DNA from 3 places in the Agrobacterium radiobacter genome. Region 2 is predicted to be linked to each of the others. Evidence: predicted binding sites of a transcription regulator. Region 2 holds the regulator's gene; each other region holds the start of a gene.
The links. Region 2 encodes LexA, which represses DNA repair genes until DNA is damaged. Its sites were predicted from a motif close to TGTTCNNNNTGTGTTCNG; they were not measured.

Region 1 (9,715 bases), 120 kb from region 2:
CATCCGAGAAGGTGACGATGCCCATCTTGTTGCCGGTGCGGGTCTTGCGTTCCTGCTTGCCGGTGACGGTGCCGGCCAGACGCCCGGCGGTCGCACCCTGTTTCACCGCCGCTGAAAAATCGGCGAAATTCTGCACCCGCAACTTTTCCAGCACGGGGCGATAGGTATCGAGAGGATGGGCGGTGAGGTAAAAACCGAGAACCTGATATTCACGCAGCAGTTTTTCCGAAGCGAGCCAGGGCTGGAAAGCGGGCAGGACAAGCTTTTCCGGGCCGTTGCCGCCGCCGGAACCGAACATGTCCGACTGGCCGATGGTGCGATTGTTCTGCGCCATCTGCGCATAACCGATAATGCGGTCCAGCCCGCCGATCAGCTCGGCGCGGTCGCGGCCGAAACAATCGAAAGCGCCGGCATTGATCAGGCTTTCCAGCACACGCCGGTTGATCTGCTTGGGGTCGATGCGCAGGCAGAAATCCTCAAGGCTCGTGAACGGCTTGCCGTCGCGAACCTGGACGATGTGTTCCACCGCTCCCTCGCCTACGCCCTTGATGGCGGCCAGCGAATAATAGATGCGGTTTTCACCTGTCTCGAACTGGCGGAAGGACGTCTGCACCGAAGGTGCGACGACCTCGATGCCAAGGCGGCCTGCATCCTGCCGGAAATCGTTGAGCTTTTCCGTGTTTGCCATATCGAGCGTCATGGAGGCCGCGAGGAACTCTACCGGATAATGCGCCTTCATATAGGCGGTCTGGTAGGACACGATGGCGTAGGCGGCGGCATGGCTCTTGTTGAAGCCGTAATTGGCGAATTTCGCCAGAAGGTCGAAGATGGTGTTGGCTTGCGGCTTCGAGACGCCATTCTTGATGGCGCCATCGACGAAGCGCTCACGCTGCTGGTCCATCTCCTCCTTGATCTTCTTGCCCATGGCGCGGCGCAGAAGATCGGCTTCGCCGAGCGAATAACCTGACAGGACCTGGGCGATCTGCATCACCTGTTCCTGATAGACGATAACGCCCTGCGTTTCCTTGAGTAGATGGTCGATGGTCGGGTGGATTGATTCCAGCTCCTCCTCGCCATGTTTGCGGGCGTTATAGACCGGAATGTTCTCCATCGGGCCGGGACGATAAAGCGCCACCAGCGCGATGATGTCCTCGATGCAGTCCGGCCGCATGCCGATCAGCGCCTTGCGCATGCCGGCACTTTCCACCTGGAACACGCCGATGGTTTCGCCGCGCGACAGCATCTCGTAAGTTTTGGCGTCATCCAGCGGGATGGCGGCGAGATCGACCTTGATGTCACGCTTGGCAACAAAATCGACGGCCACCTTCAGCACCGTCAGCGTCTTCAGGCCGAGGAAGTCGAATTTGACGAGGCCGGCGCTTTCCACCCATTTCATGTTGAACTGGGTGACCGGCATATCGGATCGCGGATCGCGATACATCGGCACCAGCTTGGAGAGCGGCCGATCGCCAATGACGATACCGGCGGCGTGGGTGGAGGCGTGACGGTAAAGCCCCTCAATCTTCTGGGCGATATCCAAGAGGCGGGCGACGACCGGCTCCTTGTCCGCCTCTTCCTGCAGGCGCGGCTCTTCCTCGATCGCTTTTGACAGCGGCGTCGGATTGGCCGGGTTGTTGGGCACCAGCTTGCAGATCTTGTCCACCTGCCCATAGGGCATTTCCAGCACGCGGCCGACATCACGCAAGGCCGCGCGCGCCTGCAGCGAACCGAAGGTGATGATCTGCGCCACCTGCTCGCGACCATATTTGGCCTGCACGTAGCGGATCACCTCTTCACGGCGGTCCTGGCAGAAGTCGATATCGAAGTCGGGCATCGATACGCGTTCGGGATTGAGAAAGCGTTCGAACAGCAGCGAGAAGCGCAGGGGGTCGACGTCGGTAATGGTAAGCGCGTAAGCGACAAGCGAACCCGCACCCGAACCACGGCCAGGGCCTACCGGAATATCATGCTGCTTGGCCCATTTGATGAAGTCGGCAACGATCAGGAAGTAACCGGGAAACTTCATGCGCGAGATGACGCCGAGTTCGAAATCCAGCCTGTCGCGATACTCCTGCTCCGTATAACCGGCCGCCATGCCGAGCGCTGCCAGCCGCTGATCCAGCCCCTCTACTGCCTGGCGGCGAAGCTCCTCGGCTTCAGCGCGTTCCGCCGCTTCGGGGTCGTCGCTGGCGCCGGTGAAGCGCGGCAGGATCGGGCCACGCTTCTTCAGCACGAAGGAGCAGCGGAGCGCGATCTCGACAGTGTTTTCGAGCGCCTCGGGAATGTCGGCAAAAAGCGCCACCATCTCCTCACGACTCTTGAGGTAATGGTCGGGCGTCAACCGGAACCGGCTGTCATCGGAGACGATGGCGTTGTGCGCCACCGCCATCAGCGCATCATGCGCCTCGTAATCAGCCTTGGAGGGGAAGAACGCTTCATTGGTGGCAACCAGCGGAATATCATGCTCGTAAGCAAGGCCGATCATGCGCCGCTCATGGGAACGGTCGTAGCCGGACTGGCGCTGCAATTCGATGTAGAGACTGTCCCCGAAGAGTGACTTCAATGTCAGCAGCCGCTCTTTCGCCTGCGCTGCATGGCCTTCCTTCAAGGCCATATCCACCGGTCCGCCGGAAGCGCCCGTCAGCGCGATCAGCCCCGCATTGGAGGCCTCTTCCAGCCATGCACGGGTAATATGCACGGAATGACCGCCACTGCCCTCGCCTTCCAGATAGGCGCGGCTGACGATATCCACCAGCCGCTCATAACCTTCGGCATTGGCGGCCAGCAGAACGATGGCGGGAAGTTTCTGAAGATGGCTATTGTGGTTGCGGCGATCCTCCGCCGCATCCTGCATGTCGATCGACAGCTGGCAACCGATGATCGGCTGCAGACCCTCATCGCGCGCCTTTTCGGAAAACTCCAGCGCGACGAAGAGGTTGTTGGTGTCGGTAATGGCTATGGCCGGCTGGCCGTCCGCGACGGCCTTGGACATGATTTTCTTGAGGGGCAACGCCCCCTCAAGCAGGGAATAAGCGGAATGAACCCGAAGATGGACGAAACCGGGGGTCTTCAACGTTTCGCCAGAGGTCTCTCCACGCATAACCGCATCGCCCATATCATCATCCTGTCATTCTGAATCGAGGGGGCGATTTTCCGATTTCCGGCGCTTAATGTCCACCGCTTTGCGGCGTCCATACAGGCTTCTGCGCCGGTGTCTTCTTCACAGGGCGGTGAGGATCACCGAGAAGCTGGCAACAAAGACAGCGATGGAAGCGAAAGCAGCAACGTCACGGATGAAATCAGTCATTGGCCTCTCCTTACTCGTTATGTTCCAACTTTGTTCTCATTTTGTTCGATTGTCAACAGGGTTCTGCTGATATTCCTCTTGCTAATGTACGAGAATCGCCTTCGGTTCCGATCAAGGGAACGGCAAGCCGCTGACTCCAAAGCGAAAAACCCGAAGGCAAAAAACGCCTCCGGTTTCGGAAAAAAATCAAATTCAGAGAACAGCTATTCTTCAGGAGGCGCCGGAGAGATTGATCCGGGCTCGCGACGGTTCGTCCTCGTTCCCTCACGGCAACGACCAGCGTAGTCGTTCCGGTCGCTCCGGAAGGCATGGTGATGCGCGAGGATCATCCCCGCGCAATCCCATGGTCAGAAATCGACGATCTTCCCGTCGGCGAGCGTTACGCGCCGGTCCATGCGGGCGGCGAGTTCATGATTGTGGGTGGCAATCAGCGCCGCGAGGCCAGATTGGCGCACCAGCGCCTCCAGCGCGTCGAATACATAATGCGCGGTCTCCGGATCGAGATTGCCGGTCGGCTCGTCGGCGAGCAGCAGGAGCGGCGCGTTGGCGACGGCGCGGGCAATGGCGACACGCTGCTGTTCACCGCCCGAGAGTTCGGCCGGACGGTGTTCGCCGCGATGCCCCACACGCATATAGTCGAGCAGCGCGCTGGCGCGCTTGCGAGCTTCAGCCTGGGTGAGACCGGCGATGAGCTGCGGCATCATCACATTTTCCACCGCCGAGAATTCCGGCAGGAGGTGATGGAACTGATAAACGAAGCCGATATCGCTGCGGCGGATCGCGGTGCGCGTTTCATCCGGCAGGCCGTTGCAGGGCGCGTCGTTAATATAGACCTCGCCGGCATCGGGATGTTCCAGCAGGCCTGCCAGATGCAGCAGCGTTGATTTGCCGGTGCCCGAAGGGGCGACCAGCGCCACCATCTCACCGCTCTTCAATTCAAAATCGGCCTTGCGCAGAATGGAAAGCGACGTCTCGCCCTGACCATAGGTTCTCTCAACGCCGGTGAGCCGCAGCACTGTTTTTTTTGCCATATTGCGAAGCGGTCCTTATTCGTAACGCAGGGCCTGCACCGGATCGAGCTTGGAAGCCCGCCATGCCGGGAAGATCGTTGCCAGGAAAGAGAGCGTGAGCGCCATGATGACAACGGAAATCGTTTCGCTGATATCCATTTCTGCCGGAAGCTGGCTCAAGAAATAAAGCTGCGGGTCAAACAGCACCGTGCCCGAAATCCAGGAGAAGAACTGCCGGATGGATTCCACGTTGAGGCAGACGATGACGCCGAGCGCCACACCGGCGAAGGTGCCGACCATACCGATGGCCGCACCTGTCATGAAGAAGATGCGCATCACCGCGCCCGAACTTGCGCCCATGGTGCGCAGAATGGCGATATCGCTGCCCTTGTCCTTCACCAGCATGATGAGGCCGGAAATGATGTTCAGCGCCGCCACCAACACGATGAGGGTGAGGATCATGAACATGACGTTTCGTTCCACCTGCAGGGCGGAGAAGAAGGTCTGGTTCCGCTGCCTCCAGTCGGTAATGTAGATCTGCCTTTCGGCCGCCTGCTCCACCAGCGGACGGATGCCATCGACATCATCCGGGCGGCTCACATAAAGCTCAATGGATTGCACGATGCCGTCGGCATTGAAATAAAGCTGGGCTTCGGACAGAGGCATATAGATCATCGATGCGTCGTATTCCGACATGCCGATCTCGAAGACGCCGGAAATCTTGTAAGACTTGACGCGCGGATTGACGCCCATCGGCGTTACGTCACCTTCTGGTGATATGAGGGTGATATCGTCACCCGCCGTAACACCAAGCTGGGCGGCGAGCCTGGAGCCGACGAGAACGCCGTCACCCGCCATGAAGCCGACGAGGTCGCCGGTTTTGATGTTGGTGGCGACTTCCTTGACCTTGTCGATATCCTCCTGGCGCACACCGCGCACCAGAGCGCCGGAACCCGCACCGCCACGACCGGAAGCCAATGTCTGGCCCTCCACCAGCGGCAGAGCCATGGTGACGCCGGGTACGGCGGCGAATTTCTTAGCCAACTCATCATAATTATTGAAGGGCTGGTCAATCGGCTGCACGATCATATGGCCGTTGATGCCGAGAATGCGGGAAATCAGCTCCGTGCGGAACCCGTTCATGACAGCCATGACGATGATAAGCGTCGCCACGCCCAGCATGATGCCGACAAAGGAAAAACCGGCGATGACGGAAATGAATGCTTCCTTGCGCCGCGACCGCAGATAGCGCCAGGCCACCATGCGTTCGAAAGCGGAAAACGGCCGGGCGGTCTTTGCCCCGGCGGAAACAGCCGCACCCTTGTCAGCCTCGGCTTGTGCCATGTCGTCTCCCTGATCTCAAACTGCAAGGCCGGTCTTTTCCGAAAACCGGCCCATATTTCTGCTACATCTGCGCTACGAAACCGGAGCGGACTTCGGGTGAAGCCGCTCCGTCTTCCATTCGCGCTTAGGCGAGCACCTTGTTCATCGCCGCCTCGATCGTCACGGTCTCCCGCTCGCCGGTCTTGCGATCCTTCACTTCGACTTCGCCATTCGCGACCGAACGCGGGCCGACGATGATCTGCAGCGGCACGCCGATCAGATCAGCGGTGGCGAATTTCTGGCCCGCCCGGTCGTCCGTATCGTCGTAGAGAACATCCTTGCCGGCGTTGGAGAGCTGATAATACAGCTTTTCACAGGCCGCATCGCAGGCCGCATCGCCAGCCTTCATGTTGATGATCACGACGTCGAAAGGAGCGACCGAGGCCGGCCAGATGATTCCGTTCTCGTCATGCGATGCTTCAATGATGGCGGGAACAAGGCGTGTCGGCCCGATGCCATAAGAACCCATGTGGACGGGGTGTTCCTTGCCGTCCTTGCCCTGCACTTTCGCGCCCATAGGCTCGGAATATTTGGTGCCGAAATAGAAGATGTGCCCAACCTCGATGCCGCGCGCGGAAAGGCGCTCGCCTTCGGGAATGGCGTCATAGGCGGCCTCGTCGTGCATTTCGGACGTGGCTGCGTAATCGGTCGTCCACTCGTCGAACACGCCCTGCAGCGCCGCGACATCGTCGAAATCGGTGCTTTCAGCTGGAATGCCGCGGTCGAGGAAGCTCTTGTGGCAGAAGACTTCGGATTCGCCGGTATCGGCCAGAATGATGAACTCATGGCTGTGATTGCCGCCGATCGGGCCGGTATCGGCGCGCATGGGAATAGCGCGCAGGCCAAGGCGCTCGAAGGTCCGCAGGTAAGCCACGAACATCTTGTTGTAGGAATGGATCGCGTCTTCCTTGGTGAGGTCGAAGGAATAGGCGTCCTTCATCAGGAACTCGCGCGAGCGCATGGTGCCGAAGCGCGGACGCACCTCGTCGCGGAACTTCAGCTGGATATGGTAGAGGTTCAGCGGCAGGTTCTTGTAGGACTTCACATAGGAACGGAAGATGTCGGTGATCATCTCCTCGTTGGTGGGGCCATAGAGCATCTGGCGGTCCTGGCGGTCCTTGATGCGCAGCATTTCCTTGCCGTAGTCGTCATAACGGCCGCTCTCCTGCCAGAGCTCGGCGGTCTGCAGCGTCGGCATCAGAAGCTCGATGGCGCCGGAACGGTCCTGCTCCTCGCGGATGATCTTGTTGACCTTGTCGAGCACGCGTTTGCCGAGCGGCAGCCAGGAATAGATGCCAGCCGATTGCTGCCGGATCATGCCGGCGCGCAGCATGAGGCGGTGAGAGACAATCTCGGCTTCCTTGGGGTTTTCCTTCAGGATGGGCAGGAAATAACGGCTAAGACGCATGACGGCTTCCATTGATGTGGACGACAGCGCCAAAAGGCGCGGGAATCGCCCCGAATAGAGGGATATTGGCGCCGGATATAGCGGTTTCTGACCCAGATGAAAACCCGCCATGCAAAGAGCGTTAAAGGCGATTTTGTGGTATTTTCACGATAGCTAATTCGCGTCAAAACGCTTTGGCCGGAATATTATTCTTGATCCGGTGCGACAAATTGCACCACAGAGAATTTTTTGCCGACTGTAACAAATATGCAAAAAATGAGATGACAAGCATGGGGGTTTGAGCTAGCTTTAGCTTACAAAAGAGGCAGGAAGTTTAAATTCTTGTCATTTTCGCGGTCAGTCTTGGGAGGATCAGATCTTAGGCGCGCTCGTTCGCAGCCCCGGTAACGGTTACAGATCACGCGAAACCTGAAAACAAGGCTGAAAGGCCTTGTTTTTTTTTGCTTCTGCACGCATTTCCCTGCTCCTGGCCATCATTCCAGTAGAATTACTGGCGATGAATCGGGCATCCGGCAAGCTCCTGCTGTGTGCACGATAGATATGACATCCATATGACAGAGTCTCAGCCAGATTCACGGCAGACTGCCCCTTGCATAGGCAGGCGCTTCGGCTTGCTATCAGGTTGGGCGCAGATGTAGGCGGGGGCGGACATTGCCCGCGCTTTTTTTCAGTCGAAAACGGGAATAATTCTCGGCAGGTCATCAAGGCTGACGCCGAACCACCAGGTTCCGCCGTACCAGATCCCGCAGATCAAGGCCGAGATCAGGGTCGTCCACAACACGATACGTCCGCCCTTGAAGCTGGATGGCGCGCTGGCAACCGTCCCCAGCGCCACATCGCCCTCATCGTCCTGGGTGCGCAGGCCAATCGGCAGCACGATAAAAAGCACCGTCCACCAGACGATGAAATAAACGGCGAAGACCGAAAGAAGCGGCATGTGATCCTCCTGCACAATGCGCTTCTTGTAACGCATTCATCCGCAAACCGGAATCAATTCCCTGCAAGATGCATAAAAAGCCTTGGAAAGAGGAACAGAACCGCGCTTTGAGCAGGCACACTCAGGTCGCCGACAAAGGCGGACGCTCTCTCTTCCGTCATGCCGGCCCCCGGAACAAGCCCGAGGATGATCCGGCATCCAGCCACGGCGCGTCTGCGCCGTGAGAGGAGTCTTTACGCGATCAAGGACTTGATCGCGCTGGACCCCGGATCTAGTCCGGGGTGACGGCATGCGGATGATACCCCGCTTTCCGGCTCAGACCTTCGTGACGAAAACCGTCACGATCGGCTTCTTGCCCCAGCTCTGATTGGCGGCGGCGCGCACGGCGCGGCGCACCGCTTCACGCAGCAGCTCCAGATCCTTGCGGCGGGCGCGCGGAATGCTTTCGACAGCGCCGAGCACGGCGTCATAAAGCGTGTCTTCCATCGCCTCATCCTCGTCATCGAATTCCGGCAGGCCGAAAGGCACCACATCGGGATCACCGAGGAAATCGTAACGGCTGTCCAGCACGACATTGACCGCGACATGGCCGGCGAAAGAAAGCTTGCGGCGATTGCTGATGCCCATCTCGTCCATGTCACCGACGAGATTGCCGTCCTTGAAGACGCGGCCATGTGGCACGTCGTCGATAACCTCCGCCGGGCCGGGAGCAAGGCGCAGAACATTTCCGTTGCGCACCTTCGGTACCTGCGAAATGCCGGCCTGTTCGGCCAGTTCCTTCTGCGCCACCAGATGCGCCGCCTCACCATGCACAGGCACGACGATCTGCGGCTTCGTCCACTCATACATCTTCAGAAGTTCATTACGGCGCGGATGGCCGGAGACATGCACCAGCGCCTCATTGTCCGTGACAATGTGCACGCCCTGCTCGATCAGGCCGTTCTTGATCTCGATGATCGCCTTTTCGTTGCCGGGAATGGCGCGTGAGGAAAATACGACAGTATCTCCCGACGCGAGCGCCACATTGCGCATCTCGTCGCGGGAAAGCTTGGCGAGCGCTGCGCGCGGTTCGCCCTGCGAACCGGTCAGGATCAGCACCACACGGTCGCGCGGAATATAACCATATTCATCTTCTGCGAGGAACGGCTTGATGCCTTCCATGATGCCGAGATCCTGCGAGACATTGACGACCCGCTTCAGCGACGAGCCCAGCAGCAGCACCTCGCGGCCCGCGGCCTCAGCAGCCTGCGCAATCGAACGGATGCGCCCAACGTTGGAGGAGAAGGTGGTGACCGCCACGCGGCCTTCGGCATTTTCGATGATCTGGCGCAGGCCTTCGGAAACCTCGTGTTCGGAGGGCGACACACCATCGCGCACCGAATTGGTGCTGTCGCACATCAGTGCCAGCACACCCTCTTCGCCGATGGCGCGGAAGCGCGCCTCATCCGTCAACGGCCCGAGCGACGGCGCTTCGTCGATCTTCCAGTCACCGGTGTGGATGACATTGCCGAGCGGCGTGCGAATGACCAGCGACATCGGCTCGGGAATGGAGTGGTTGACGCCAACAGCTTCGATTTCGAACGGCCCGACATTGATACGGTCGCCAGCCTTGAAGATCGTCACCGGAATTTCGGCGCGCGTGCCCTCATAAGCGCGCTTGGCTTCCAGCA
Region 2 (9,715 bases):
GGCGGGCATAAGAATTTCTACTGGCATGGGTTTCCCTTTCCCGATCAGAGCAGAATGTCGGTGTAGAGCTCGGATACATCCGGCTCTGGGTCGTTCTGGGCGAAGTCTGCGCTATCGGCGACGATATCACGGACATCCTTGTCGATGGCCTTCAACTCGTCTTCGCTTGCCCAGCCCTGCTCCAGAAGCCGTGCCTTGACCTGCTCGATCGGGTCATGTTCGGAGCGCATCTTCTGCACTTCGTCTTTCGAACGGTATTTCGCCGGGTCGGACATGGAGTGACCACGGTAACGGTAGGTCAGCATTTCCAGAATGATCGGCCCCTTGCCGGAGCGGCAATGTTCCAGCGCCTGATCGGCGGCTGCCTTTACGGCGCGCACATCCATGCCATCCACCTGGATGCCGGGAATGCCGAAGGACTGGCCGCGCAGCGAATAGTTCGACTGTGCGGTGGCGCGGGCGGTCGAGGTGCCCATGGCGTAACGGTTGTTTTCAACGATATAGATGATCGGCAGTTTCCAGAGAGCGGCCATGTTGAAGCTCTCGTAGACCTGACCCTGGTTGGCGGCGCCGTCACCGAAATAGGTCACGGAGACATTGTCGTTGCCGCGATATTTATTGGCGAAGGCTAGACCGGTTCCGAGCGAAACCTGCGCACCGACGATGCCGTGGCCGCCGTAGAAATGCTTCTCCTTGGAGAACATGTGCATCGAGCCGCCCTTGCCTTTCGACAGGCCGCCCTTGCGGCCGGTCAATTCGGCCATGACGCCACGCGCGCTCATGCCCAGAGCCAACATATGGCCGTGGTCACGGTAAGCGGTGATGACCTGATCGCCTTCCTTCTGAGACATCTGCATGCCGACAACAACGGCTTCCTGACCGATGTAGAGGTGACAGAAACCACCGATGAAGCCCATGCCGTAAAGCTGGCCGGCTTTTTCCTCGAAGCGACGGATGAGAAGCATCTCACGATAGGCGTGAAGCTCTTCTTCCTTCGAAAAGTCCGGGCTGTTCTTACCGGTGAATTCGCCTGCAGCCTTTGCCGTTGTCTTTCGGCCGGATACGGTCGCTGGTTTTCGCGGCGCCATTCATCCCTCCCTGAGTTGCCGTTTGAATGGATAGAGTGGCGCGTACCATATGCAAGAAAATGCCATGCAGCAATGCTTTAAACGCATGGCACATATTCACGCTAAAGTGCTGTGAATAAATCACAAATCATTAATTAACTTGATTTCGGTTAATTAGAAGTAGGTATTCATGATGACAATTTCGTCCGTACGGGACATATTGAGCTGATAGCGCGAAATCTCGTCGATCATGTCCCGCTCAAGCGAGCCGTCGCTCATCAATTCCACCTGCCGCTCAAGCGCCACGCGCGCCTGCGTGAGCTTTGCGAGCTCCGCGGTGCGGGTAATGCGCTGCCGCTCCAGCCGCTCCGTCGCCTGCAGGCCGAAGTCGCCATGAATGGAATGATACCCGAAATAGGAAAGAAAAGCGATCGTGATGGCCGGAACGATCAAACGGCCGAATCGTCTCTTTTTATGATGTCTGGTCCACATGCCGGAGAGAAGCCTTAAAACGCACAACGTGATTCTGAGACTAAGCCGGATTGTTTAACTATCCGTTGACCTTAAATTCCTGTCGGCTGACGGACGCAAAAAAGCCCGCCGGAAGGCGGGCTACGTTTGCAAAGAAAGTTCTCCTCTCAACTTCGTCATCCTCGCCCTTGGGACGAGGATCTATAAGTGGTTTGGAAGGTGGATCCTCGGGTCAGGCCCGAGGACGACGTCTCATGCGTGGACACGTCTTTCACCAACCTCAGCCCGCCAAGCGGCGGGCCACGTCGCCAAACCTGAACGCGAATTATCCGCGCAGGATCGAACGGCCGGCGTAAGCGGCCTGCGGGCCCAGCATTTCCTCGATACGGATCAGCTGGTTGTACTTCGCGAGCCGGTCGGAACGGGCAAGCGAACCGGTCTTGATCTGACCGCAATTGGTGGCAACCGCGAGATCGGCGATGGTGGAATCTTCCGTTTCGCCCGAGCGGTGCGACATGACGGCGGTGTAACCGGCCTTGTGCGCCGTTTCGACCGCATCCAGCGTCTCGGAAAGCGAACCGATCTGGTTGACCTTGACGAGGATGGAGTTGGCAACCCCCATCTTGATGCCGTCGCGAAGACGTGCGGAGTTGGTGACGAAAAGATCGTCGCCCACCAGCTGGCACTTGTTGCCGACGAGATCGGTCAGCGTCTTCCAGCCTTCCCAGTCGTCTTCAGCCATGCCGTCTTCGATGGAGATGATCGGATACTTGCCGACCAGATCGGCGAGATATTCAGCCATCGCGCCCGGCTCCAGCGTGCGGCCTTCGCCTTCGAGAACGTATTTTCCGTCCTTGAAGAATTCGGTCGATGCACAGTCAAGACCAACGAACATGTCGTCGCCCGGACGGTAACCGGCCTTTTCAATCGACTTCATGATGAAATCGAGCGCAGCCGGCGCACTTTCGAGGCCCGGTGCAAAACCGCCCTCGTCGCCGACGTTGGTGTTGTGGCCCTGCGCCGACAGTTCTTTTTTCAGCGTATGGAACACTTCCGAACCCATGCGCACGGCTTCGCGGATGTTTTCCGCGCCGACCGGCAGGATCATGAATTCCTGGAAATCGATCGGGTTGTCTGCATGCGCGCCGCCATTGATGATGTTCATCATCGGAACCGGCAGCAGATGCGCGTTCGGGCCGCCGACATAACGGTAAAGCGGCAGGCCGGACGCTTCAGCGGCAGCCTTCGCAACGGCGAGCGACACGCCGAGGATGGCGTTGGCGCCGATACGCGACTTGTTCGGCGTGCCGTCGAGCGCGATCATCATCTGGTCGATCTGGATCTGGTTTTCAGCGTCGAAACCGCCAATCGCGTCGAAGATTTCCGTATTGACGGCTTCGACCGCCTTTTCCACGCCCTTGCCGAGATAACGCTTGCCGCCATCACGCAGCTCAACCGCCTCATGCGCGCCGGTGGAGGCGCCGGAGGGAACGGCGGCACGGCCCATGGAGCCGTCTTCGAGATAAACGTCGACTTCAACGGTCGGGTTGCCGCGGCTGTCGAGGATTTCGCGCGCGATGATATCGGTAATGGCAGTCATGGTCTCTCCCTTGGGAATGGAACAGATATTTTCCGTCGCCTGTCTTAGACGATGGCGAAGAAATTACAATGACGGTGGGCAGCGGAAACGGCCCGCCCGCCATTAAAATCGATTGGCACAAACGGCGCCCGCCGCAGCGGCCAGCCCTCAGGCTTTGGTGATGGCGTCGAAAGCCAGAAGCTTTTCGAGCAGTTTCGGCATGTCCTTCAGGTGCACCATGTTGGGGCCGTCAGACGGCGCATTATCAGGGTCCTCATGGGTCTCGATGAAGAGGCCGGCCACGCCGACGGCGACCGCCGCGCGTGCCAAGGTCTCGACGAATTCGCGCTGGCCGCCCGTGGAGCCACCCTGCCCGCCCGGCTGCTGCACCGAGTGGGTGGCGTCAAACACGACCGGCGCGCCAAGCGATGCCATGATCGGCAGGGAGCGCATGTCGGAGACCAGCGTATTGTAACCGAAGGAAGCGCCGCGCTCGCACAGAAGCACATTCGGGTTGCCGCTCTCATTAAGCTTGGCGAGCACGTTCTTCATGTCCCAGGGCGCCAGGAACTGGCCCTTCTTGACGTTGATGACACGGCCGGTTTTGGCGGCGGCGACGAGAAGATCGGTCTGGCGGCTGAGGAAAGCCGGAATCTGCAGCACATCCACCACCTCGGAAACGATGGCGCATTGCTCCTCGGTGTGAATGTCGGTCAGAACAGGAAAGCCGAATTCCTTCTTGAGATCAGCGAAAACCTGCATCGCGCTGTCAAGGCCGATACCGCGCTTGCCGGAAAGCGAGGTGCGGTTCGCCTTGTCGAAGGAGGACTTGTAGACAAGTCCGATCCCGAGGCTGTCGCAAAGCTCTTTCAGGACACCTGCAATCATGAAGGCATGTTCGCGGCTTTCCATCTGGCACGGGCCGGCAATCAGCGAAAAACGCTCGGCATTGGAGAAGGAAACCTTGCTGACGCCGTCGCCGGCGGTGACTTTGAGATTGTTCGTAACGCTCATCATTTTTCCTCGAAGGCGAAGGCAACGCCCTGACCGGGTGCCGCAGGCACCACCAGGCGACCGTCCGCTTTTGCGCAGGACACGCCATTAGCAGCAAGCGCCGCCTCTGTCACGGCAAGATCGTGCGACGAAAAGACGATGCCCGCACCGCGCAATCCGCCGCCGCTCCAATCAGGAGTATTCGGGGCCTGTCCGCTGAAATCAGGTTTTCCGGTCAATCTGATGCGCGCATTGTCGGTCGCGAAAACCATATCACCATCCGGAGATATTCTGCCCTCACAACCAAACACCGTTTCGATCAAGCGCGCCGCGTTCGGATCATCACCGGAGAACAGAACGATTTCACTGAGGCCGGAGACACCGTTGGCATGGCGCTCCAGCACTGTTCGATCGCCCGGCAGGGCCTGCAGCCGCTGACAACTAAACAGAAAGAAATCCGCCGCCCCGCTTGCCGCAAAAGCCAGCCGGAACGCCGCCTCGCTTTCCGATCCATCCGGCATCCGCACAGGCCGCGAAAACTGGAACACATCGCCCGCTGACACGCCAGACGTCAGAAACCTGTCATGGTCGGCAAGGGCATCTTCGGTTTTGGCGACAAGAGCCGAAAAACCCTCCCGCCCGTCACGTTGCCGGAAGGCCCTGTCCCTGCCCGTGAACACATCTCCCCTGTCTGCCGACGCATTATATTTAGCCGGATCAGCAATTACGAGCGGCTCCAGATAGGTCCCGTCGGTAAAAAAAACACAGGCATTTCGGGTGCCGAAAGGATGCAAAGCCTCCGGTGAGACCGTAAATCCAAGGCTGGCGAGACGTTTCGCGGCAACGCCGATATCCTGCACCGGCAGAACGAGATGATCGACGCTATGGGATTTCATCATGACCTGTTTCCTGCGCTGGCACTCCGCCCGGACATGCCTGGACGATTTGGGCCGCAGAAAAGCACAATCGTAGGCCAAGAAGCAAATCATCAAAACAACAGATAGCAGCTTCACGAAATTTTAGGGGATTGCGGAACACATATGGAACATATAGTGTTCGTTCTGTATTTGTTTCGCGACTTCCACTACGATTCTAAAGGGTGTTTTCCTCATGCTCACGCGCAAACAGCAGGAATTGCTTCTCTTCATTCATGAACGAATGAAAGAGTCCGGCGTGCCGCCATCCTTCGATGAAATGAAGGACGCACTCGATCTTGCCTCGAAATCTGGCATCCACCGCCTGATCACCGCCCTCGAAGAGCGCGGGTTTATTCGCCGGCTACCAAATAGAGCGCGAGCGCTGGAAGTCATCAAGCTGCCTGAGGCCTATACGCCGGGTGCAAGGCCGCAGCGCGGCTTTTCGCCGAGCGTCATCGAAGGCAGCCTTGGCAAACCCAAGGCGTCGGAAGCGGCCCCTGCCCCCAAGACGCCGGCCAATGATCTCGTCGGGGCCGTCACCGTGCCGGTCATGGGCCGCATCGCTGCCGGTGTGCCGATTTCCGCCATCCAGAACAATACCCACGATGTGGCCGTGCCTGTTGATATGCTGGGTTCGGGCGAACATTACGCTCTTGAGGTCAAGGGCGACTCGATGATCGAGGCCGGCATTTTTGATGGCGATACCGTCATCATCCGCAATGGCAATACGGCAAATCCGGGTGATATCGTTGTAGCGCTGGTGGATGATGAGGAAGCCACCCTGAAGCGTTTCCGTCGCAAGGGCGCCTCCATTGCGCTCGAGGCGGCAAACCCGGCCTATGAAACGCGTATTTTTGGACCGGACCGGGTGAAAATCCAGGGCAAGCTGGTCGGACTGATCCGCCGTTACCATTGATTCAAGGCATGGGGCCGCAATTCCTTTTGCTGCGGGCACCATCAAGAGGATGGCGCTCCCCTTATGGAGCATTGCAGCTTGCTCCTTGGAATGATGCGGTTCTGCATAAGTGAGAAGCGACATCGTCTGGCAGGTCCGCACATCTTTTATCGCGAAGGCCAGCAGGCAGCGGTAAGAAACAGATGATTGAAAATGAGCATCCTTAATTTCGTTGAGAAAGGATGCAGGTCATCAGTCTCGTCGCGGTGTGTTTCGTCGTTATCTCCGAATGGTGACCTGCAGGTGCTTCTTTTCTTCCTGTCCCACTCATCAATGCGGCTTATGGGAGCCATGGATTATTTGCAATATTCCTGGGCCCATCCGCCGGTATAGAAATGCGCATCATATCGGGGAACACGCCATGTACGATCTTTATATCGCCAACAAGAACTATTCCTCATGGTCACTGCGGCCATGGGTATTGATGCGCACGCTCGGCATTGCTTTCGATGAAAAACTCGTTCCCTTCGGCGAAGGCGTTTCCTTCTCCACCTTTTCGCCAACCGGCAAGGTGCCTTGCCTCGTTGATGAAGGCGTGACGGTTTGGGAATCGTTGTCGATCGCCGAATATCTGGCGGAGCGACATCAGGGCGTCTGGGCGAGCGACAAGCAGGCAAGAGCCTGGTCGCGTTCGGCTGCGAGCGAAATGCATGCGGGCTTTTTCTCGCTGCGCAATCTCTACCCCATGTCGGTCGGCATTCGCGTAAAACCGAAGGGTGGTGATACCGGGCTAGCGGCCGACATAAAGCGCGTTGATGCGCTGTGGAGCGAAGGCCTGGCAAAATTTGGCGGGCCCTTTCTTGCCGGCCAGAAATTTACGGCGGTCGATGCCTTCTTCTGCCCGGTGGCTTTCCGTTTCCAGACCTATGGCGCGGAACTTTCGCCCGCAGCGAAAGCCTATTGTGACCGGCTGCTCGCCCTGCCCGCCATGCGCGAATGGTACGAGGCCGGACTGAAGGAAACCTGGCGCGACGCGGCGCATGAAGAGGAAATCGGCGGGATCGGCGAATTGACGACGGATCTGCGCATCAAGGCCTGACGATCCAGGCTGGCGGCCCTCATTGTGGTGCCGCCAGCAACCGCGTGACGGCATCAGGGACCTCATGGTCAAAACGGCCGCTTTTCCAGTCGTAATAGCGATGTTCGCTCCAGGGCCTGTCCATGCCGGCTATCGCGGCGCGCAACCTGCCGACTACCGCTACCTGATCGCTGCCGGCAAAGTCTATTTCCAGTGAACCGATCCGGCGCAGGATATCGCGGTTAAGCAGAAGTGCGCCCGAGCGGCATTGGGAGAAGGATGTTCTGCGGGAAACGACGACAATATCGGCGATATCACATGCCTTTCCGGCAAATCGACCATCTTCCAGAACGATGATCCATTCGCCGCTTCCCGCGCGTGCGGCACACCATATGCCTTTGCTGCAGGTGAAAATACCGGGCTCCGCGTCTCTCAGGGCCACCGTCATCTGCCGTGTAACCGCCCTCATCTTTTCCGGATCAAGCTTCGCCTTGGTTAAAGCCACGGTGGTTGCCGCAGCCTCGCTCTTGAGAAAGACCGGCGGAACTGGCTGTTCCGGCAACAGCAGTGCCCTTTGCCACTGGTCATAAACGAAACCCTGCGGCCGTGTTTTCGTCGTGTAGGCTTTGCCATCCTCCAGCAGCGCCACCAGCATGCCATCCTCATGAACAAGCAGATGAGGCGGATTGCGATAGGCCGTGGCCGCCGACAGGCCAAAGGCGAGGACCAGAAACGGCAAACCAAGAAGCGCCAGCCGGCTGCGTAACAATGCCAGCAGCAGAAAACCAACGGAGGCAAGCCCCAGGAACCAGCCATGTGGCCGCCCCGTCGCAGCGCTTCCTCCCCAGGAGGCCACCTCCCGAGAAACTTCGATCACGAGAGCCATACCGTAACCCATGACCTTGAGGAACGGAGCATCGAGCCCGAAAGGCATCAGCAGCATGGCGACAAGGCCGAAAGGCATGACGATCAGCGACATGAGCGGCATGGCGGCCAGATTGGCAAAAAGTCCATAGGTGGTGACACGCTGAAAATGCTCGGCGGAATAGATCGCAGTCGAAAGACCGCCGATCAACGAGGTCGTGATGACTCCGCCGATGATGGCGCCCGCCGTTTGCGCCACCGTCATCCATGCCGGTTTGCGCCCGATGAACAGACGCTCGCGATCAACACGCCAGCGGCTCCAGGCGGCATAGGAGGCGACGAGCGCGATGGTTGCGGCAAAGGACATCTGGAAGCTCGGCCCCATGATTTCCGAGGGCGACAAGGCAAGAATGACCAGAGCGGAAAGCGCAACATTCCTGAGACTGAGCGAGGGTTGATCGAAGAGAACAGCGATCAGCATCACCGACATCATCAGCCAGGCCCGTTCGGCGGAGACGGCGAAACCGGAAATCAGATAATAGGCAAGCGTCATCAGGAGTGCGGCGAAAGCCGAGATCTTCTTGACGGGCCAGCGCTGCGCAAAGGCCGGAAAAAGGCTGAAGGCAAGCCTCAGCCCCACAAAAAATATGCCTGACGCGAGCGCCATGTTGAGCCCGGATATGGCGACGATGTGGGCAAGGCCGGAAAGCCGCAGCGCTTCCATCGTCCCGGCAGATATGGCCTGTCTCTCATCGGTGACGATGGAGGCGGCAAAGGCTCCGGCGTCCCCGCCGATGGTGTTGCGAATGCGTTCGGCAATGGCGGTGCGCAGGCCGTAAAGCCTCATATCGGCCCATTCCAGCCAGTCCGTTCCGGCGCTGATGTCATCTTCGGGTGATATGACCGTCTGTGGCGGCTTATAAAAGAAGCCCGTCGCGCCTATGCCCCTGAAATAGGAGGCAAAGGCGAAATCGTTGAGCCCCGGCAAAGCCGGGCCGGATGGTGGCGAAAGCCGCGCCTTACCACGAATGGTCGCGCCCAGTGCGACAGGCTCACCTCCCCCGCGTGAGAGAAGCGAGACCTTTTCCGGCGGGCGTGACAATGCCGGCGCCTCCGTCGCGGCAAGCCGCACCACATATCGCCAATCCCCGCGTGCATCGACCTCCCGGCGCGTCACCGTGCCTGTAATGGTAGTGGTGACGGGTGTATCCAGCACCACGGTTCCCACCCGCCGCGTTTCGACCTCGGCGAAAAGCATGCCCAGCAAGAACAGCGCGAAAAAGCCGCAGGCCGTCGCTGCCAGGCCCGAACGATATTTCGTGAAGGATGCCAGGCCCGCGGCAATGAGACATATGATTGCCAGAACAGGGAATGAAGGCGAGGTATCGAGGGAAAACCAGAAGATCGCACCACAGCCGATGAAGACCGGCACGAAAAGAAAATCGTGGCCGAATGCACGCTCCTCGGCGAAGCACGCGGCGATTTTTTGAGAGGCGACAGCTCGCAGTTTTGGCCTGCTGACAAGGGCGGGCGTATCATATGTCGCGACATCCCCGGCTCTGCGTAGCGGGAACAGAATCTCCGCCGTGCCGGGCAAGCCGCCCTGCATCGTTTCCGCATATCCGAAATGCTTTTTTTCCCCTTGACCAAGCACTCTGCGCCGCGCCCCTGCCGCACCGGAAACAGGTTTGCAGGCGGATGCGAGGGATTGCAATGCTTTCCTTTAACCCTGCGTTGACCGAGATCGAATTGCTATGATGATAAAGCGAAAAGCAACGCAATTGCGTATGCCGCAATGCACAATTTGACCTTTGGATAGCTTGGCATCGGCGCAAGGATCATATAGCTAAT
Region 3 (9,715 bases), on a different contig from region 2:
GACGGTAAAAAGGCATCGGCTTCGGCGAGACAGACGAGGGCAGCGGCGGGAACGCCCGCCCTTCGCCAGAGATCATCCACCGAGGCAAAAGGCCGATCCTGCCGGACATTGACTATATCGGCAGCATGTTTGTTGGAAAGCCCTTTCACCAGGCGCATACCGAGCCGCACGGCAAACCGCTCGTCGCCTTTCGCATCCTTCTCACCCGTGGGCTCCAGCGTGCAATCGAAGCGGCTGTTATTGACACAGACCGGGCGCACCTCCACGCCATGATCGCGCGCATCGCGCACGATCTGCGCCGGGGCGTAAAACCCCATGGGCTGTGAATTTAGAAGGGCAACACAGAAAATATCGGGATAATGGCATTTCAGCCATGAGGAGGCATAGGCGATCAGCGCGAAGGAGGCCGCATGGCTTTCGGGAAAACCATAACTGCCGAACCCTTCCAGCTGTTTGAAGATACGTTCGGCGAATTCTTTTTCATAACCGCGCTCCACCATGCCGTCGATCAAATCCTGCCTGAATTTGGAGATGGTGCCGACATTCTTGAAGGTGGCCATGGCGCGGCGCAGTTGATCCGCTTTACCGGGGGAGAAACCAGCGCATTCGATAGCGACGCGCATGGCTTGCTCCTGAAACAATGGCACACCGAGTGTTTTGCCCAGTACCCCTCTAAGCTCTTCTTTCGGGTAATGTTCCTCCTCTTTTTTGTCGCGGCGGCGCAGATATGGGTGCACCATATCTCCCTGAATGGGACCCGGACGAACAATGGCGACCTGTATGACGAGATCGTAAAATATCTTCGGCTTCAACCGCGGCAACATCGACATCTGCGCCCGGCTTTCGATCTGGAAGGTGCCAAGCGTATCGGCCTTCTGGATCATCTCATAGGTGGGATCGTCATCCTGCGGCACGGTAGCAAGATCGTACTTATCACCAGTACGTTCTTCCAGCATGTTGAAGCCGCGCTTCATGCAGGAAAGCATGCCGAGCGCCAGACAGTCCATCTTCATGAACTTCATGATATCGACATCGTCCTTGTCCCATTCGATGATCTGCCGTTTGTCCATGGCAGCAGGTTCGATCGGCACCAACTCGTCCAATCGGTCATGAGTGAGAACAAAGCCGCCCGGATGCTGGCTATGGTGACGCGGCGTGCCTACAAGCTGGTTGGCCAGTTCAAGGGCAAGCTTCAGACGACGATCCTCCATATTGAGGTTCAGCTCCTTCACCTGCTTCTCGTCCACCCCTTCGCTCCAGCGCCAGACCTGCGAGGATAGAAGTTTCGTCAGATCTTCCGGCAGGCCGAGAACCTTGCCGACATCGCGCAGCGCACCCCTTCCGCGATAACGGGTGACGACCGAACACAGCGCGGCCTTGTCGCGCCCATAGGTGTCATAGACCCACTGGATGACCTCCTCACGCCGCTGATGTTCGAAATCCACATCGATATCAGGCGGTTCACGCCGTTCTTCAGAAACGAAACGTTCAAACAGAAGATCGACCTTGACGGGATCGATGGCGGTAATGCCAAGCACGTAACAGACAACCGAATTGGCCGCCGAGCCACGTCCCTGGCAGAGAATATCCAGCGAGCGTGCATGGCGAACGATGGCGTTTACCGTCAGGAAATAGGGGGCGTATTCCAGCCTGCCGATCAGTGTAAGCTCATGTTTCAGCGCCTTTTCCACTTTCGCCGGCAGACCATCCGGATACCGCCCCGGCACCGCCTCCCAGACCATTTTTTCCAGCGCCTGCTGCGCCGTCAGCCCCGGCAGCGTGCGCTCTTCGGGATATTGATAGACCAGTTCCTTCAGCGAAAAAGTGCAGCGCTTCGTGATTTCGAGACTGCGGGCCAGCGCTTCGGGGTAGCGGGCAAATAGCCGGTGCATTTCCTCCGGCGGCTTCATATAGCGGTCGGCATGCCGCTCGCGGCGGAAACCCGCCTCGTCGATGGTGCAATTATGCCGGATGCAGGTGACGACATCCTGCAGCATGCGCCGCTCGGGCACATGGAACAGTACGTCATTGGTCACCACCGTCGGTATACCTGCGACTTGAGCCATATTGAACAATTCGAAAAGCCGCATCTGGTCATTGGGACGTCTTCTGAGGCTGAGCGCCATATAGGCGCGATCCGTAAAAGCGGCTTTCAGCCGCCGCAGGCGAAGCGCGCAGAGATCATCCGCGAGATCAGCGAGCAGCACCACGATCAGGCCTTCGCCATAGGCGACGAGATCATCCCATGTCAGTCGGCACTTACCCTTACCACCCCTTTTCTTGCCGACGGAAAGCAGCCGGCAAAGCCGGCCGTAAGCCGGGCGATCCATGGGATAAACAAGCACGGAAAGGTCGTCACCCAGATCGAGCCGGCAGCCGATGACGAGCCGGATGCCGTGGGTGCTTGCCGCCTCGTAGGCGCGGGGAATGCCCGCAAGGCTGTTGCGGTCGACAATGCCGAGCGCCTCGATGCCGAGGTTTTTGGCCTGTTCGAAAAGCTCCTCGCAGGAGCTTGCGCCGCGTAGGAAGGAAAAATGCGTGGTCACCTGAAGTTCGGCATAACGCGGCGTGCTCATGCGAAGACCCCGTGGATGAACCAGCCCTGCGAGCCTGTCTCGGCATGTTCGCCATCGCCGGAGCGGAAAATCCAGAAGCGCTCGCCGCTTTCATTTTCCACCGTGAAATAATCGCGCACGGCTTCCTTTTCCCGGTCGCGTTTCCACCATTCGCCGAACACCCGTTCCGGCCCGTCGGCGCGCCGCACATTATGGCGCACGCCTTTCCAGATGAAATAACGCGGCGGATGATCCGGCAGCAGCGCCAGCGTCTCGATGGGTTCCGGCGTTGCAAAAAGCCTGACCGGGCGCGGCCAGTGGCCGGGCCAGCCGAGCATATCCTCAGATGCAAGCGCCGCAACGCGGGCAACGGAGCGTTCCGGCACATCGCTCGCTACCGCCGCGTAACGATAGACCCTGTGGCCACGATTGAGGATGACATCGACCGTATCGGCGATGTCCGCACGCACCTCCTCTAGAAGCGAGGATCGGGCCTGCGCGGCGAGAAGCGGCTCGGCATGGGTGGCGGTCAGCACCATCATCTCGATGCCGAAACCGGGATCAATGGTGTCGATGCGGTCGGTCAGAAGCCGGACAAGCTGCTTGATGTCGCGCACCGGTCTGGAGGTGCCTGCGCGTACCGCCTGCAGGCCGCTATCGACCCGGTGCAGCACCAGATCGACCCGGCGGGCGCCAAGGCCGCGTTTTTCAAGTGCTGAGCAAAGCCCCGTGACCAGCTTCTGCGTATAACGGGCAATCGTTTCCGCCGCCGCAATCGGCTCGGGAAAGGCGCGACGCACCTCCACCAGTTCGGCCACGCGCACCGGCTCTATGGGTTCGCCGATCTCCCCGAAAGCCTGGGAAAGACGCCGGACGAGTTCGGGGCCAAAACGCAGGGTCAGCGGCGCGCGCGGGGCTTCGGCAAGCTCGCCGATGCTGCGGAAGCCGAGCACCTTCAACCCTGAAACGATACGCTCCTCCAGCCTCAGCGCAGCAAGCGGCAAGCCGTTGATCGCCGCCCGCTGCCCGCCCGGCGGTATGATGCTGATCTGCTCGCGGCCGAAGCGGGCCAGCGCATGGGCAGCACCCCAGCTATCGGCAATGGCCGCGCGGGCGGCAAAGCCTGCGGCATGCAGGCGGTTGACCATCCCGCTCAGCATCAGCGTCTCATCGCCGTGCAGATGGTCCGCTCCCGCCGTGTCCAGCACCAGCCCATCAGGCGTATCGGCGGCGACGATGGGGGCATAGATGCGCAGAAAATGAAAGGCCAGCTGCTGCAGGGCGCGGGCATCTCCAGCTGCATCCAGATCTTCCACCAGAAGGCCCGGCACCAGCGCCTGCGCCTTGCTGACCGGCGTGCCGGGCCGGATGCCCGCCGCCTTTGCCGCTTTGTCGAGCGCCAGCACCAGCCGGCGGCTGCCCTGGCGGCCGATCATGACCAGCGGCTTTTCAACCGGCGGCGCGTTCTCTCCCGAAAGACGCCGGAAGCGATCCGTCGGCCATGTCGGCAGGTAGAGCGATACGACCCTTTGCATCACAGGCTTCCACTTCAAATTCAGCGCTTTCGCCGCCGCGACATCGCAAAAGCTCGAGAAACCAGCGCGGCCTGCCCACCCCCGGCACCGGCAAGGGCGAAGAAGGACGGACCGAGACACGCCAGCGGGTCACCGCCGCCGTCGGCTCGCCGAACAGCGCCGCATCGGCCGCGCGCCGGAAACGGCGGATGGCGATGCCGGTAACACCAGAGGTTTCCGCCGCCAGTTGCAGCCGTCGCGAGGCGTTCATCGGCAATTTTGCCACCTCACCCATCACCGCGCCGAAACCATTGCAGCGTAAACCCTCCTCGAAACAGTCGAGCACGCCCTTCTCATCGCGGCATTCAACAATGATGAGCCGGTTCTGCGAAAGGCCAGCCTGCGTCAGCCCCGGCATGAACAGATCCCGCCGGGTGACGCACCATAAAACCTTGCCGGAAAGCCTTGCCGCCACACCGGCCGCAAAAAGGGCGGCCGCCGCACCATCGGCAGCGCCATTGCCGCCGCCGCTCAGCTCATGCAGACAGCCGAGCTTGAGCCCGCCTCCCGGCAGGCGATGGTCGATGGCATCCACGCCGAAAGGCAAGGTCTCGTGCAGCCGCTCAGGGCCGTTACCGATCCTTTCCAGCCTTTCACGCAGCTCTTCGACAACGAGCAACTGATCCGCGCGCTTTTGCATGGCATGACAGGTTTCAATTCCGGTTATTCATCTCTATTGTTCTTGTTTTGTTCCTATTTCAGCAAAGAGTCAAGCAACAGGTCACCACTCTTCAACAGTTTGCACGGGAAGAGGAGATTCTGGCCTTGCAGCCCTTCGTCCCGACGTTAAAACGGAAGTGACCGCTCGCCGCCTGTTCACCCTGACAACGGCAACGGACATCATGGTTTGGAGGAAACCGCCGATGATCGCCAGCATTCTGATTGCCGTGGTTGCGGCCATCCATATTTACATCGTCATTCTGGAAATGCTGCTGTGGGAAAAGCCAGCCGGGCGCAAGGCTTTCGGTCTTTCGGCAGATTTTGCCCGGCAGACAAAGGTGCTTGCCGCCAATCAGGGCCTTTATAACGGCTTTCTCGCGGCCGGGCTGATCTATGGGCTCATGCAGGGCGATGAAGGGCTGAGCTTCAAGGTTTTCTTCCTGACCTGCGTTTTGGTGGCCGGTATTTTCGGCGCCATGACAGCCAATATGAAGATCCTGTTCATTCAGGCATTGCCGGCATTGTTTGCGCTCGGCTTCCTCTGGATCGGAGCATGAGCCGATGAGCGCATGGAATGACACGTCCGCAAGAGACGCGCTCAACCGCATCTTCATGGCCGCAGTCGCAAGCGCCGATCCGGCAAAGGTGTTGCAACACCACCTTCCCTCCCCGCCCAAAGGTCGGTGCGTGGTGGTGGGCGCCGGCAAGGCTTCCGCCGCCATGGCCGCAGCGCTTGAAGCGGCATGGCCACATGTCGATCTCTCCGGTGTGGTGGTGACGCGTTACGGCCATGCTGTCCCGACTGCGCGTATCGAGATCATCGAGGCTTCCCATCCCGTGCCTGACGATAAGAGTGCGGAAGCGGCGAAACACATTCTCGCCGCCGTCGAGGGATTGACCACCGACGACATGGTGATCGCGCTGATTTCCGGCGGTGGTTCGGCGCTCATGGTCGCACCGGCCGAAGGCATGACGCTTGCCGACAAGATGGCCGTCAACCGCGCTTTGCTTGCCAGCGGCGCGACGATTTCCGAAATGAACGCCGTGCGCAAGCATCTCTCCCGCATCAAGGGCGGACGGCTGGCACTGGCTGCCAGACCGGCCAAGGTTGTTTCGCTGCTGATTTCCGACGTGCCGGGCGACGACCCCTCGGAAATCGCCTCCGGCCCGACGGTTGCCGATCCGAGCGACATCGAAACCGTGCGGGAAATCATCTCCCGTTATGCGCTCGATCTTCCGGAAAACGTGCGCAAGGTGCTGGAAAAAGGCGAGGAAACCCCGAAGGCCGGCGATATCGACGAGGATATCCGGCTCATCGCGGCCCCTTCGCTCGCCTTGCAGGCGGCAGCGGAAGAGGCCGTGAAACTCGGGCTTACGCCGCTCATCCTCGGGGATTCGCTGGAAGGCGAATCCAAGGACGTCGGCGCTGTTATGGCCGGCATAGCGCTCTCCGCCAGCCGCAAGGGCCTGCCGCTAAAAGGTCCGGCCGTTTTGCTTTCCGGCGGCGAAACCACGGTCACGATTGGCAAGGGGCCAGCCGGCAAGGGTGGCCGCAACACGGAGTTCCTGCTGAGCCTTGCGCTGACGCTGAAAGGTGCGGACGAGATCTGGGCCATTGCCGGCGATAGCGACGGCATAGACGGCGTCGAGGATGCGGCGGGTGCTGTGGTGACGCCGGATACGCTTGCCCGCATGCGCGAAGCCGGTGTCGATCCGCGTCAGTCGCTCGTAAGCCACGACAGCTACACCGCTTTCAAGGCGGCCGGAGACCTTGTCGTGACGGGTCCGACCCTGACGAATGTGAATGATATCAGGGCGATTTTGATCGGGTGACAGCGGGGGAATTCGCAGCGGCTGCTGCCCGCAGAGGGCGCGCATCACAGGCAAAGGCCGTTTTTGACTATGCCCTCGGACAGGAGTAATCTGGCGGTATATTCTTTGGAGCCTCAGCCATGCGTACTGGAGTGCTCATACTTGGCCTGATCATGGCCCTTATTCCGACCTTGGCGGATGCCCATAATTGCAAATGCCGAAATCGCGGCACCATGTTCGAACTCGGCCAGACATCCTGCCTGAAGGTCGACGGTGGCTCCTATCTCGCGCGCTGCGAGATGAAGCTCAACGTTTCGTCCTGGACCAAGCTCCAGGATGGCTGCCCCATAACGGAACGGGTGCAGCGACAGACGACACGCGTCAATTGATCCCGTCGGCAGATGACGTCAGGGGCATCTTCTCCCCGGCAACGGGGAGAAGAAATATGCCGCAACCTCGTCTTACAGCTTCACCCAGCCGCCATTCTTCTTGCCGGACTCGATGCAGGCCGTAACAAAGGCGACGCCTTTAACCCCGTCATCGACGGTCGGGTAAATAACCGCCTTATCGAGCGCCGAGCCGGTGCGGCGGGCTTCGATGGCATGCGCCGCCTCGGTATAGATGGTGGCGAAGGCTTCGAGATAACCTTCCGGATGGCCGGACGGAATGCGGGTGACGCGTGCTGCAGCAGCCCCTGCCCCGGCACCGCCGCGGGTGATCAACTGCTTCGGCTCGCCAAGCTTCGTAAACCAGAGATAGTTCGGATCGGCCTGCGTCCACTCAATGCCGGCCTTGTCGCCATAAACACGGACCTTCAGCCCGTTTTCGTGACCGACCGCAACCTGGCTGCACCAGAGTAGCCCCTTGGCTGCCTGCTTGCCGCCCTTCGGCTTGAAGCGCAGCATCACATGCGCATTGTCATCCAGCCGGCGGCCTTCGACAAAGGTATGCACATCCGCCGCCAGCTCATCCGCTTCCAGACCGGAAATGAAGCAACCGAGATTATAGGCATGGGTGCCGATATCGCCGGTGGAGCCGCCGACGCCGGACTGAGCCGGATCGGTGCGCCAGACGGCCTGTTTCGCGCCGGTCTGTTCCACCGCTTCCGTCAGCCAGTCCTGCGGATATTCCATCTGCACCAGACGGATCGTGCCGAGCGCGCCTGACTCCACCAGTTCCCGCGCATGCCGCACCATCGGATAGCCGGTGTAGTTGTGCGTGAGGATGAACAGTGCATCGGCCTTGTCGGCCACCTGCTTCAGCTTTTTGGCGTCTTCCAGATTGGAGGTCAGCGGCTTGTCGCAGATGACATGGATGCCGCGCTCCAGAAACGCCTTCGCTGCCGGATAATGCACATGGTTGGGGGTAACGATCGCCACCGCCTCGATGCCATCCTCGCGCAGCGCTTCCTTTTCGGCCATTTCCTCGAACGAACCATAGCAACGCTCGGGATCGAGCCCCAGCTCGTGGCCGGAAGCGAGGGATTTTTCCGGCGTCGAGGACAGGGCCCCTGCGACGAGATCGAAACGATTGTCGAGCCGCGCCGCCATGCGGTGAACGCCGCCGATAAATGCGCCCGAACCACCACCGACCATGCCAAGGCGAATCCGCTTGTTCGCCTTGTCCGTTGTCTTTCCTTCAATAGCCATAATATCTCCCCTGAAATGCTTTCAAAGCCCAAGCATACGGCGGTTGGCCGCATCATCGGTGCCGCTTGATGCGAAATCGTCAAAGGCTTTTTCCGTGACGCGGATGATATGCGCCTTGACGAATTCCGCCCCTTCCCGGGCGCCGTCTTCAGGGTGTTTCAGTGCGCATTCCCATTCGACGACGGCCCAGCCGTCAAAATCATTGGCCGCCATCTTGGAGAAGACCGCACCGAAATCAACCTGCCCGTCGCCCAGCGAACGGAAGCGACCAGCGCGGTTCACCCAGCCCTGATAACCGCCATAAACGCCCTGCCGCCCGGTCGGGTTGAACTCCGCATCCTTGACGTGGAACATCTTGATGCGGTCCTTGTAGATGTCGATATTGTCGAGATAATCTAGGCATTGCAGCACGTAATGCGAGGGATCGTAGAGCATGTTGGCGCGCTTGTGGTTCTTCACCCGCTCGAGGAACATCTCGAACGTGACGCCGTCATGCAGATCTTCGCCCGGATGGATTTCGTAGCAGACATCCACACCCTGCTCATCAGCGTAATCGAGGATCGGCGTCCAGCGTTTCGCCAGTTCATCAAAGGCTGTTTCCACCAGACCGGCCGGACGCTGCGGCCACGGATAAACGAACGGCCAGGCAAGCGCGCCGGAAAACGTCGCATGCGCCTTGATGCCGAGATTTTTCGAGGCTTTCAGCGCGAGCTTCACCTGCTCCACCGCCCATTGCTGGCGTGCCTTCGGGTTGCCGCGCACTTCCGGTGCGGCAAAACCGTCAAAGGCCTCGTCATAGGCCGGGTGAACGGCGACGAGCTGACCCTGCAAGTGGGTGGAAAGCTCGGTTACTTCCACGCCGTTCTGGCGCGCGACACCGGCGAACTCGTCGCAATAATCCTTCGATTCCGCCGCTTTTTTGAGATCGATCAGCTGCCCGGCCCAGGTCGGCACCTGCACGCCGGCGTAGCCCTTTTCCGCCGCCCATTTGGTAATGCCGTCCCAGCTGTTGAAGGGGGCTGCATCACCGGCAAACTGACCGAGAAAAAGACCCGGCCCTTTGATCGTTCTCATAAAAATCTCCTCCTGCATCGATACAGTTGCGCGGTAACCCGCTTTGTTCCCAAGCGCCAAGCTAACCGCTCGTGATTTTCAAACAAGCCCCAAAAGCGGAGGGCAAGAGAATTTCCGTATTTCATTTAAAAGACGGGAGGCGCTTAAAGCGCCAGTCCGCTCGCCCTGTCGAAGACGTGCACGCGCTCATGGTGCACGGTGGCTGCGAAGGGGGTGTTCACCTTCACCGGCTGCTCACCATCCACCACTGCCGTAACCTGATCGCCCGCCAGTTCGAAGACCACATGGGTCTGCGCGCCCGTCGGTTCCACCAGCACCGTCCGTCCGGTAAGCGAGATATCGCCGCCAATCGCCGAACCGATATGTTCGGGGCGAAGCCCGATCGTCACCG

Region 1: dnaE (DNA polymerase III subunit alpha) is a predicted target of LexA. The motif match lies at 3,328-3,345, and genes of this name have one in related genera.
Region 3: MRBLRC7O_RS15455 (ImuA family protein) is a predicted target of LexA. The motif match lies at 4,807-4,824, and genes of this name have one in related genera.

The regions. Positions count from the first base shown of each region.
Region 1 is NZ_JBEGHX010000001.1:970,581-980,295, reverse strand. Features, by position in the region: gene dnaE (DNA polymerase III subunit alpha) at 1-3,115, opposite strand, end outside; gene MRBLRC7O_RS04970 (ABC transporter ATP-binding protein) at 3,655-4,338, opposite strand; gene MRBLRC7O_RS04965 (lipoprotein-releasing ABC transporter permease subunit) at 4,354-5,661, opposite strand; gene proS (proline--tRNA ligase) at 5,786-7,108, opposite strand; gene MRBLRC7O_RS04955 (DUF1467 family protein) at 7,776-8,081, opposite strand; gene MRBLRC7O_RS04950 (ribonuclease J) at 8,361-9,715, opposite strand, start outside.
Region 2 is NZ_JBEGHX010000001.1:1,086,433-1,096,147, reverse strand. Features, by position in the region: gene MRBLRC7O_RS05550 (pyruvate dehydrogenase complex E1 component subunit beta) at 1-27, opposite strand, end outside; gene pdhA (pyruvate dehydrogenase (acetyl-transferring) E1 component subunit alpha) at 45-1,088, opposite strand; gene MRBLRC7O_RS05540 (FtsB family cell division protein) at 1,242-1,559, opposite strand; gene eno (phosphopyruvate hydratase) at 1,864-3,138, opposite strand; gene kdsA (3-deoxy-8-phosphooctulonate synthase) at 3,286-4,131, opposite strand; gene MRBLRC7O_RS05525 (VOC family protein) at 4,131-5,009, opposite strand; gene lexA (transcriptional repressor LexA) at 5,221-5,943, shown strand; gene MRBLRC7O_RS05515 (glutathione S-transferase family protein) at 6,344-7,021, shown strand; gene MRBLRC7O_RS05510 (ComEC/Rec2 family competence protein) at 7,041-9,473, opposite strand.
Region 3 is NZ_JBEGHX010000002.1:314,422-324,136, forward strand. Features, by position in the region: gene MRBLRC7O_RS15445 (error-prone DNA polymerase) at 1-2,576, opposite strand, end outside; gene MRBLRC7O_RS15450 (Y-family DNA polymerase) at 2,573-4,090, opposite strand; gene MRBLRC7O_RS15455 (ImuA family protein) at 4,005-4,769, opposite strand; gene MRBLRC7O_RS15460 (DUF1304 domain-containing protein) at 4,993-5,346, shown strand; gene MRBLRC7O_RS15465 (glycerate kinase type-2 family protein) at 5,351-6,622, shown strand; gene MRBLRC7O_RS15470 (hypothetical protein) at 6,742-6,990, shown strand; gene MRBLRC7O_RS15475 (Gfo/Idh/MocA family protein) at 7,063-8,250, opposite strand; gene MRBLRC7O_RS15480 (sugar phosphate isomerase/epimerase family protein) at 8,272-9,324, opposite strand; gene MRBLRC7O_RS15485 (ABC transporter ATP-binding protein) at 9,468-9,715, opposite strand, start outside.